Regions from separate parts of the Streptomyces sp. NPDC060366 genome, predicted to be linked through region 2. Evidence: riboswitches for the same ligand, from Rfam matches in the RefSeq annotation. Region 2 holds a riboswitch; the other holds the start of a gene.

Region 1 (5,356 bases), on a different contig from region 2:
GGACCGCGCGCGGTCCATGTGCTCAACGCCCCGTCACCGGCGGCGACGGCCGCGCTCCCGATCGGCCGCGAGGTGGCGAGCCGGGCGCTGACGATGCTGAAGGACGCGGACGGAATCTAGGACGTGGCCCGGGACCGGTCGGCCCGCGTCCTGGGGATCTCGCCGGGCACCGCGGGCGGGTCCGTAGAATCGAGAGGATCCTGTCCGACTCCGACGTGCCCGAGAAAACGTGTCCCAGACCCAGATGAACGTGAACAGCGACCGCGACGGCGACCGTGCCGACAGCGCGCACGCCGACCGCACCGACCCCCGGAGCCGGATGTTCCCCGAGGGCACGGGCCCGGCGGCCGACCCCGCCGGATCGCACTTCGAGCGCCGTATCCGCAGCTTCCAGCCGCGCCGCAGCCGCGTGACGACCGGCCAGGCCGACGTCCTGCGGCGGCTCTGGCCCTCCTGGGGCCTGGACATCGACGGACAGCGCGTCCTCGACCTCGACGCGATGTTCGGCGGGCTGCCGGTGGTCCTGGAGATCGGCTTCGGCATGGGCGAGGCGACCGCGCGGATGGCCGCCGACGACCCGGACACCGGGATACTCGCCGCCGACGTCCACACGCCGGGGCAGGGGAACCTGCTCCGTCTCGCCGAGCGGAACGGGCTCTCCAACATCAGGGTGGCCAACGGCGACGCGATCATCCTGCTGCGGGAGATGCTGCCGCCCGGGTCGCTGGCCGGGATCCGCGTCTACTTCCCCGATCCGTGGCCCAAGAAGCGCCACCACAAGCGGCGGCTGATCCAGCCCGAGTTCCTCGACCTGGTCGCGCCCCGGCTGAAGCCCGGCGCCGTACTGCACTGCGCGACCGACTGGGAGCCGTACGCCGAGCAGATGCTCGACGTGCTGACCGCGCACCCCGCCTACGAGAACACGTCCCCGGACACCGGTTACGCGCCGCGTCCCGACTTCCGGCCGCTCACCCGGTTCGAGGGCCAGGGCCTGGAGAAGGGGCATGCGGTGCGCGACCTGCTCTTCCGCCGGGTCGCGGACGGCGCGGCGGCGTAGCAGCAAGGCGTCGGGGCGGGCCGGGACGAGCCGGGCACCGTCGCGAGTTGTCGGTGCCGCTCGTTAGGGTCAGTAGGTGTCCGAACCGTTCCGACCGCCCCCGCACGAGCACCGGCCCAAGCACGCGCACCCGCGAACAGACCCGCACCCACCCACGACCGCGCCCGCACCGACGCACCCGGCGATCCCCGCGTACGAGCAGCAGCAGCGGCTCGGTGACATGTGGGCCGCCGTGCCGGAGCGTTCCCGCTGGCGCTACCGGCCGCGCCGCTCCGTCTGGCGGCACCCGGCCGTACGCGCGGGCGCGGTGGTCATCCTGCTCGCCCTGTGCGGTCTGCTGATCCTGTCGCTCGTACGGGAACAGACCGGTACCCAGGGCTTCCTGGTCGGTCTCGGTCTGGCGATCCTGCCCGTGCCGCTGCTGATGGCGGCCTTCCGCTGGCTGGACCGGGTCGAGCCGGGCCCCTGGCGGAATCTGCTCTTCTCCTTCGCCTGGGGCGCCTGCGCCGCCGCCCTCGTGGCGATAACGGCGAACTCCTTCGCGACCGAGTGGATAGCCACCGCCACCGCCGATCCCAGCGGCGCGGAGTCCCTGGGCGCCACCGTGGTCGCGCCGATCGTCGAGGAGAGCGCGAAGGCCGCCGCGATCCTGCTGATCTTCCTCTTCCGACGGCAGTCCTTCACCGGTCTCGTCGACGGAGTCGTCGTCGCCGGCTTCACCGCGACCGGTTTCGCCTTCACCGAGAACATCCTCTATCTCGGCAGCGCCTTCGGCGAGGACCAGCAGATCGGCAACTCGGGCCTGGCGTCCGTGACCGCGGCGACCTTCTTCGTACGGGTCGTGATGTCGCCGTTCGCGCATCCACTCTTCACGGTGCTGACGGGCATCGGCTTCGGTATCGCCGCGCTCGCCACTCGCCGCCAGCGCTTCCGCCGCCGGCTGATGCCGGTCCTCGGCCTCGTGCTGGCCATGGGCACGCACGCGCTGTGGAACGGCTCCTCCTCGCTGTTCGGCCCGTACGGCTTCTACGCGGTGTACGCGGCGTTCATGGTTCCCGCCTTCGCCCTGCTGACCTGGCTGGCGATCTGGAGCCGGCAACGCGAACTGCGGACGGTCGCCGCCGAGTTGCCCGCGTACGCGGCGGCCGGCTGGCTCGCCGAGACCGAGCCGCTCGCCCTGTCCTCGATGCGGGCGCGCTCGATCGCGCGCACCGTCGCGGGGCGCGGCTACGGGGCCGACGCGGCCCGCACGGTCGGTGAGTACGAGGCGTTCGCGACGTCCCTGGCGTTCCTGCGCCACCGGGCGGGGCGCGGCACGGCGGGCCCGGACTACGTCGAGCGCGAGCAGGAGCTGCTGCACCACATGTGGCAGCGCCGGGAAATAGCGTCGCCCGCGCTGGCTTACGCGGCGCGGGCGACGGGGCGGGTGTGGACGCCGCCGCCGTACATCGACTACGGCGGCTACAACCCGTATCGGAGCTGAGTCCTGCTTCTTCGGATCAAGCCGGAGGGGACAGGGCCGGATCATCCGACCCTGGTCCGGATCCGGTCAGGGGGCGAGGCCCTTGCTGCGCAGCCAGCTCAGCGGGTCGATCCCGCTGCCGCCCGCGGTGTGCACCTCCAGGTGCAGGTGCGGGCCGGTGACGTTGCCCGTGGCTCCCACGCGTCCGATGGTCTCGCCGGTGGTGACCTTCTGGCCGGCGCTGACCGTCATCGAGGACAGGTGGGCGTACCAGATCTCCGAACCGTCTTCGAGCTCCAGCACGACGCGGTAGCCGTAGGACCCCGACCAGCCGGCCGACTTGACGGTCGCGCTGTGCACGGCCTTGGTGGGCGTGCCCGTGGGGGCCGCGAAGTCCAGGCCGGTGTGCTGGCCGGAGGACCACATGGAGCCGGTCTGGCCGTAGGTGGAGGTGAGCGTGTACGAGGAGGTGGGCAGCGAGAAGCTGGCGGCCAGCTTCTCCAGACGCTCCTTCTCCGCCTTGGCCTCCGCCGCTTCCTTGGCCTTGCGCTTCGCCTCGGCGGCCTTCTCCTGCGCGTCGGTCTGCTGCTTCTTGGCCTCGGCCGCGGCCGTCTCGGCGGCGGCCGTCTCGGCGCTCGCCTTCTGGGCGGCGTCGGCCTCGGCCTGCTGCTGCTCGGCCTGCTGGAGGATCCGGGCGCGCAGCGCCTCGCCGGAGTCGGTGGTGCCCTGCTGGGCGTCAGCGGCGGTGAGGGCCGCCGTGGTGAGCGGGGAGGGCGTCTCGTCGTTCTTCTTGTCCCCGTCGGACATGAAAGACCCGACGCCGGGAAGAGACTTGGCGTCGGGAAAACTGTCCGAGATCGCGTCGGGAAGTGATATCGAGACCGCGGGCTTGTCCTGGGCGGAGGCGATGCCTCCCGCGCCGACCGCGGCGATGACGCCTACTCCGAGGACCGTGGAGCTGCGGGCGAGAGCGTTGCGCTGCTTGGCGACACGGTGCTTGCCGCGTACGGGACGGATGGAGTCCGCGGTGGGATTCCACTCCTCCCAGTCCCTGTTCGCCTCGCCGTTGCTGTGATCGGTGCCGGTGAGCCGGCTGCCGGGGCCGAAATGGGCCGGGGCTGAGGCTTCGGGGGCAGGCCTGTTGGACGCCACTGGGGCGCTCTCCTTTCCTTCCTTCTCGCCTACCGGGTTAGCTGACGGGTTCGGAGCAGGAAGGTCTCCTACGAGCGTTCTTGACCGCACGAGGCAGCAAGAGGCGCCCGATTCACCCCAATTGGTGGTTCCCCGGTTTCCTTGCGGAATTCGGCGCGTGCGCACGGTGCCGTCTCTTTCGACGGCTGGGACAACCGCGCTGCGTTATCGAACGTTAATAGACGACCGGGGCTTATTCCAAGCTGTTCCGGGTGATCGTTAGCGATGACGGCCGGGATCAACCGGGCCACAAGCGGGCGTAATCGGGCGAGTTGATCGACTCTTAGGCCGTGTGCGATCACACACTCGAACTGACGGTGCGTCAAATGTTATGCGGAGCGGTGCGCCTCAACTACACAGCGTGCCGGTCGAGATGACATCACGGCACGACGGGGTGCGGGGCGGGCGGCGCGACGAGCCGCCTCACGGCACGACGGGCATCGTTCTGCGCCGCTCCGGCTGCCGCGCGGTGGGCCGGCTGACGGCCAGCAGCGCCATGTCGTCCGTACTGCCGCCGCCGGTGTGCAGCCGTACGTCGCCGACGATCGCCTCCAGCAGCTCGTCGGGGCCGGGGAAGATCCGTCCCGCCAGCCGTTCGCGCGGGTCGTAGAAGACGCCCGCCGCGTTGCGCGCCTCGGTGAGACCGTCCGTGTAGAGCAGGAGCGTCGACCCGGACACGTACGGGACCTCGTCCGCCCGGTCCGGCCAGGCCCCCAGCTCGCCCATCCCGAGCGGCAGCGCCGGGTCGGAGGGGGCAAGCACCGTCAGCGCGCCGTCGGCGGCGAGCACCAGCGGCTCCGGGTGCCCGCGGTTGACCACCCGCACCATGCCCTCGACATGCGGGATCTCCGCCAGGACGGCGGTGGTGAAGCCCTCGAACAAATCGATCCCGCTGCGCCGGGTGCCTTCGCGCGCCAGTGCCCGCTCCAGCCGCTGCGCGACCCCTTCGAGCGAACTCTCCTGCTCGGCGGCCTCGCGGAAGGCGCCGATGACGACGGCCACGGTCTCGACGGCGCCCATGCCTTTGCCGCGTACGTCACCGACCACCAGCCGTACCCCGTACGCCGTGTCCTGGACGGCGAACAGGTCACCGCCGATGAACGCGCCCTCCTCGGCCGCCTCGTAACGCGCGGCGATGTGCAGCCCGCCTATGCGGGCGGCGGGTGTGGGCAGCACGGCGCGCTGGGCCGCCTCGGCGATGACCCGCGCCGAGGCGAGACGTTCACCGCTGCGGCGTACGACCCCGTTGATGGCCAGCGCGAGGACGGAGACCGTGAAGACGTTCAGCGCTTGACTGATCGTCGCGGTGTCCTGCAGATTCCCCGTCCCGAGATGCAGCCCCAGGAAGACCAGGGTCGACACGATGCCGACAACGAGGGTGCGCGCGAGCGAGAAGAACGGGGCGGCCACCAGCGGCGCCGCCGCGAAGAGCGGGGAAGCCGTAAAGGCTGTCGGGGTCACCTGGTCCAGCACGATCGCCACCACGATGATCAGGCCGGGCAGGAGTTCCACGATCGGATACGGCGAGCGGGCGCGGTGCCGGGCGCGCCGCCGCCTGGCCCTGCGGGGGCGGTCGAAACCGGAGCCGGAGGGACGCCCGCCGGGGGAAAAGGAGTCGTCCCAGTCGGGGTCTTCCGGCGGCCGGC
Region 2 (5,356 bases):
CACATGGCTCATCCGCGCGAGCTGGCCGTGCGCCGCCTCGTTGAGGACCGGGTGGTTGTAGCCGTGGATCGCCGACCACCAGGACGACATGCCGTCGACCAGCTCGTCCCGCCCCTCGGCGGGCCGGGCGAGCCGGAGCCGTACACCCGAGGCGGACTCCACCACCAGCGGGTCGGTGCGGCCGGGCATCGGGCCGTAGGGATGCCAGACATGGGCCCGGTCCAGCGCCAGCAGCGCGTCCGGATCCAGAGCGCCCCCGCCCGATGTGTCAGGCATTGGGCGCCAGGTCCGTACCCGCACCGCGCCGCCGTACGGTCACCAGGTCCGTACGGGCGGACGCGGTGTCCGCCCCGGCCGGTTCGGCACCGTCCACCGGCGTACCCGCGCACGGGCTGTCGCAGCCACCACCGCGGTGTCCGGGCAGCGTCGTCGTGTCCGTGCCCTCCACCTCGAACCCGGCGTCCGCGATCATGTCCAGGTCCGCCTTGCCCTCCTGGCCCTCGCTGGTGAGGTAGTCACCGAGGAAGATCGAGTTGACCAGGTGCAGCGCGAGCGGCTGCATCGTCCGCAGATGCACCTCACGCCCGCCGGCGAGCCTGACCTCCACGTCGGGGCAGACGAACCGCACCATCGCCAGAATGCGCAGCGCCCGCTGCGGAGTCAGATTCCACTCGTCGGCCAGCGGAGTGCCCTCGAAGGGGATGAGGAAGTTGACCGGTACCGAGTCCGGGTCCAGCTCGCGCAGTCCGAAGACCACGTCCACCAGGTCGGCGTCGCTCTCGCCCATGCCCGCGATCAGCCCGGAACAGGCCGACAGACCCGCGCCCTGCGCGTGCCGCACCGTCTCCACCCGGTCCGCGTAGGTGTGGGTGGTGGTGATGTCGCCGTACGTCGCCTCGGACGTGTTCAGGTTGTGGTTGTACGCGTCGGCGCCCGCCGCCTTCAGCCGCTCCGCCTGACCCTCCGAGAGCAGCCCGAGACAGGCGCAGACCTCGACGTCGGCATTCTGTTCCTTGATCGCGCCGATGGTCTGCGAGACGCGGTCGACGTCCCGGTCCGTCGGGCCCCGGCCGCTCGCGACCAGACAGACCCGCTTCGCGCCGCCGGCCACTCCGGCCGCCGCCGCCTTGGACGCCTCGTCGGGCTTGAGCCAGGTGTACTTGAGGATCTCGGCCTTGGATCCGAGGCGTTGCGAGCAGTACGAGCAGTCCTCGGGACAGAGCCCGGACTTGAGGTTGACCAGGTAATTGAGTTTGACCCGCCGCCCGAACCACTGGCGGCGCACCTTCCCGGCCGCGGCCACCACATCGAGCAGATCGTCGTCGGAGGTCGCCAGCACGGCGAGCGCTTCTTCGCGCGACGGCAGCTCGCGCCGAAGGCCCTTCTCCACCAGTGTGTTCAGCAGGTCCATGGCGCCGATCCTGGCCTACGGCGGGCCTCCGGGCCAAGGATGAATCCTACAAGACAGGTGCATTCAGGTGTGTGTATGACCACACTCGAGCCGGGTTCGACCACGGTTAGGGTCTGTGGGCTGCCTACAAAAGGACCTGAGCCGTGCCAACCGAGCCGCCGCCCGTGCCGAGCACGCCCGCCCCGTCGGCTCCGCCGGATCCGTTCGGCTGGATCGACGACGAGGCCCGCCGGCGCGAGCGTTCCGGTCTCGTCCGTACGCTGCGGCCCCGCGACGCCGGCTCGGCGCTGCTGGATCTGGCGAGCAACGACTACCTGGGGCTCACGCACCACCCCGTGACGACGGGCGCGGCGGCCGACGCGGCGCGCCGCTGGGGCGCGGGCGCCACCGGCTCCCGGCTGGTCACCGGAAGCACCGCCCTGCACGCCGAACTGGAGCGCGAGCTGGCCGCGTTCTGCGGTTTCGAGGCCGCGCTCGTCCTGTCGTCCGGATACGCCGCGAACCTCGCCGCCCTCACCGCGCTGACCGCGCGCGGCTCGCTCGTCGTGTCGGACGCCGCCAACCACGCCTCCATCGTGGACGGTTGCCGTCTCTCGCGCGCCGAGACCGTCGTCGTACCGCACGCGGACCCGGAGGCCGTGGACAAGACGCTCGAAGCGCGCGAGGGTTCGCGGGCCCTGGTCGTCAGCGACTCGGTGTTCTCGGTGGACGGCGACGCGGCGCCGCTCGCGCGGTTGGCCGAGGTGTGCCGTACGCGGGGCGCGGCGCTGCTCGTGGACGACGCCCACGGTCTCGGTGTGCTGGGCGACGGCGGCCGTGGCGCCGTCCACGCGGCGGGTCTGGCGGGCGACCCGGGGACCGTCGCCACCGTCACGCTCTCCAAGTCGCTGGGCAGCCAGGGCGGCGCGGTCCTGGGGCCGGCCCGGGTCATCGACCAACTCGTCAACACCGCGCGGTCGTTCATCTTCGACACCGGACTGGCGCCGGCCGCCGTGGGCGCCGCGCTCGCGAGCCTGCGGCTGCTGCGCGAGGACCCGTCGCTGGCGGTCCGGGCGCGGGCGGTGGCGCACGCGCTGCACCAGGGGCTGACCGGGGCGGGGCTGACCGCCGTACGCCCGGACGCGGCCGTCGTCTCCGTCCGGGCGCCCTCCCCGGACGCGGCCGTGCGCTGGGCCGCCGACTGCCGGGCCGCGGGGCTGGTGGTGGGCTGCTTCCGGCCGCCGTCGGTGCCGGACGGGATCTCCCGGATCAGGCTCACGGCCCGTGCGGATCTGACGGACCGGCAGGTCGCCGCGGCGCTCGCGACGATCGTCGCGACCGCGCCCGCCGGTGCCGTGGGGCGGGCCGTCTGACGCACGCGTAGGTGCCCGCCCACGGGTGTCCCACCTCGGTCGCCGGGGCCGGAAACTTGAGCCCGCTCAAATACGTTTGCGCGTAGCAGGGTTCACCGCTTAGAGCGACAACCGGGGCCGTATCCCGGCGGATCGCCCGTGCGCCGGGTGCCGTTGATGGCAGTGTGTCGCGAAGCGCAATCCGGGGACGTACTCGCGGGCATCTGCCGTAGGTCGGTCTGCGTCCCGGTGGGAAAGGGACAGCGTCGCCATGGCAGACCATCAGGAAGCATCCGTCACCCTGCCGAGCGATCCCGCCTCGGTACCGGAGGCACGCAGATATGTCGCGCGCGTCCTCTCGGAGTGGGGCCTGCCCGACGACGCCGAGACCGCCGAAACGGTTCGCCTGATCATCTCGGAGCTGGCGACCAACGCCGTGCAGCACACCTTCGGGACGTCACCGACCTTCACGGTCGACGTCACGCTGGAGCGCGACGAACGGCTGCGCGTCGGAGTCACCGACAGCCATCCGCGGTGGCCGCGGCGGCTCCCGGCCGCGGTCCAGCAGGACAACGGCCGTGGCATGGTCATCATCCGGGCGCTGACCGCCGAGTACGGCGGCGGACTGTCCGTCACTCCCACGGCGGACGGCGGCAAGACGGTCTGGATCACCCTGCCCTGGACGGTCCCCGCCCCGGGCTGACCCGCCGCACCCGCGCACCGGAACAGCGCACCGGCTACCGCGCACGGCCCGCCACCCGCCGGGCGTCAGCGGACGCGGCCGTACCAGACGCTCTTCGACCAGATGCGCTCCAGCCGCACCACCTGGCCCGACTTCGGCGAATGCCAGATCTTGCCGGCTCCGGCGTAGATCCCGACGTGGTAGACGCTGTTTCCGTAGTGGAAGAAGACCAGGTCGCCCCGTTTGCGGCTGGAGGCCGGGATGTGGCGCGACTTGTTGTACTGCTGCTGCGCCGTGCGCGGCAGCGACTTGCCCGCCTTCTTGTACGAGAACACCGTCAGGCCCGAGCAGTCGAACCGGTGCGGACCAGCCGCCCCGTGCTTGTACGGCGCGCCCTTCTTGGAAGCGGCCACATGGAGAGCCTTGGCGGCGGCGGCGTGCTGGGCGTGCGCCTCGGACACGGCGCCGGGCGCCAGCATCGTGCCGCCGACGGCGGCGAGGAGGACCGATGCGGTACCGGCCCGGGAGAGCAGCGACGGGACATGCGTCTGCGCGGACATGCGCAACCCTTCGTCAGCCGCCTGTGAAGGATGACCTGTCGGGTTCGGACAGGCGAAGATGTCCGGCCGCTCGCGCGGCTTCACCCCGAGGAGCGGTCCATGGTCGGAACGCCCCGAACTGCTCGGGTCCTCCACTCCTGCCGATCCACTCGTGTCGACCAGTCATCCGGAGCGGCGGCAGGACTCGGCGTCCACCCGGACCGCCCCGCCGAGGTGGCGGGGGCTTGTCGTCCAACGGATCTTGACGCGGCATCAGCGAAATTCCGAGCCGCAACGACTGGATGTGACCCTCGTCACTTTTGGGCTATTTGGGCCCCTGTGGGCGATTCGGTGAACGGCTGATATGACCACTCACGCGCTGTACCTGCGACGCAGCGGTGTGTTACGGCCGGACGGCCGATCACCCGTCGCAACTCGCCGTCCCGATCTCGGCGGGCGCGTCGATACGCCGAACGAGCGGGCAATTCCCGTACGGACGCGTCCATACGGGGCGGTCGGCCGCCGGTTCGTGTCGTGTCGCGGGTCCGTGGGGCCGGGCCCGTATCAAGTCGCAGGGCCGGGCGGCATGGTGACACGCCCGGCCCTGCGCTCCCCGTCGAGCACCCGCAGGGCGCGGTCCAGGGTCGGCGTGTGCAACTCCCTCTCGCCTCTGGCGTGCATCAGCGTCAGCGCGTCGCGCAGTTCGGCGGCCCTGGCCACCAGGGCCTGTGCGGCGCGCAGCGCGCCGTACGTGTCGTCGCCCCGCGACGGATTGATCCGGCCCACCAGGTCGACGACCTGGAGATAACTGTCGACGAAGTCGCCCTCGGCGCGGGTCAGCGCGGGCAGCGGCGGCAGTTCCGGCAGCATCGGGCGCTCACCGGGGGGAGTTGAGGCCGAGGGACGCCCTGCGGTCCTGTGCGACATGGTCCACCAGGCCGTACTCCAGGGCGCCCGGCGCGTCGAAGATCGTGTCCCGGTCGATGTCGTTGTCGATCCGCTCGGCGCTCCGGCCGGTGTGCCGCACCAGCATGTGCGCCATCAGGGCCCGCAGTCGCAGCAACTCCTCGGCGTGGATGGCGAGATCGGACGGCTGGCCGCGTACGGGCTCCTCGATCCCCGGCTGCTGGAGTACGACACGCGCGCCGGGCAGTGCCATCCGCTTGCCGGGCGCCCCGGCGGCCAGCAGGACGGCGGCGGTCGACACCGCCTGGCCGAGACAGGTGGTCGCCACGTCGCAGCCGACGACCTGCATCGTGTCGTACACGGCGGACATGGCGCTGAGGGAGCCGCCGGGGGAGTTGATGTAGAGGGCGATGTCCTGGTCGGGCGCCGAGTATTCGAGCTGGAGCAGCTGGGCGATCACGTCGTTCGCCGAGGTGTCGTCAAGGGC

Evidence for each region. Region 2 has a riboswitch for cyclic di-AMP ahead of ACFWHU_RS20865 (C40 family peptidase). Riboswitches for the same ligand answer to the same signal wherever they lie in the genome.
Region 1: another riboswitch for cyclic di-AMP. It lies ahead of ACFWHU_RS12620 (M23 family metallopeptidase); the one in region 2 lies ahead of ACFWHU_RS20865 (C40 family peptidase).

Annotation. Positions count from the first base shown of each region.
Region 1 is NZ_JBHXDC010000004.1:14,885-20,240, forward strand. It holds gene lhgO (L-2-hydroxyglutarate oxidase) at 1-120, shown strand, start outside; gene trmB (tRNA (guanosine(46)-N7)-methyltransferase TrmB) at 320-1,057, shown strand; gene ACFWHU_RS12615 (PrsW family intramembrane metalloprotease) at 1,278-2,540, shown strand; gene ACFWHU_RS12620 (M23 family metallopeptidase) at 2,607-3,671, opposite strand; cyclic di-AMP (ydaO/yuaA leader) riboswitch at 3,683-3,837, opposite strand; gene ACFWHU_RS12625 (PP2C family protein-serine/threonine phosphatase) at 4,134-5,356, opposite strand, start outside.
Region 2 is NZ_JBHXDC010000008.1:107,110-112,465, forward strand. It holds gene ACFWHU_RS20845 (adenosylmethionine--8-amino-7-oxononanoate transaminase) at 1-276, opposite strand, end outside; gene bioB (biotin synthase BioB) at 269-1,411, opposite strand; gene ACFWHU_RS20855 (8-amino-7-oxononanoate synthase) at 1,555-2,763, shown strand; gene ACFWHU_RS20860 (ATP-binding protein) at 3,014-3,445, shown strand; gene ACFWHU_RS20865 (C40 family peptidase) at 3,511-3,984, opposite strand; cyclic di-AMP (ydaO/yuaA leader) riboswitch at 3,988-4,171, opposite strand; gene ACFWHU_RS20870 (hypothetical protein) at 4,528-4,833, opposite strand; gene ACFWHU_RS20875 (ATP-dependent Clp protease proteolytic subunit) at 4,841-5,356, opposite strand, start outside.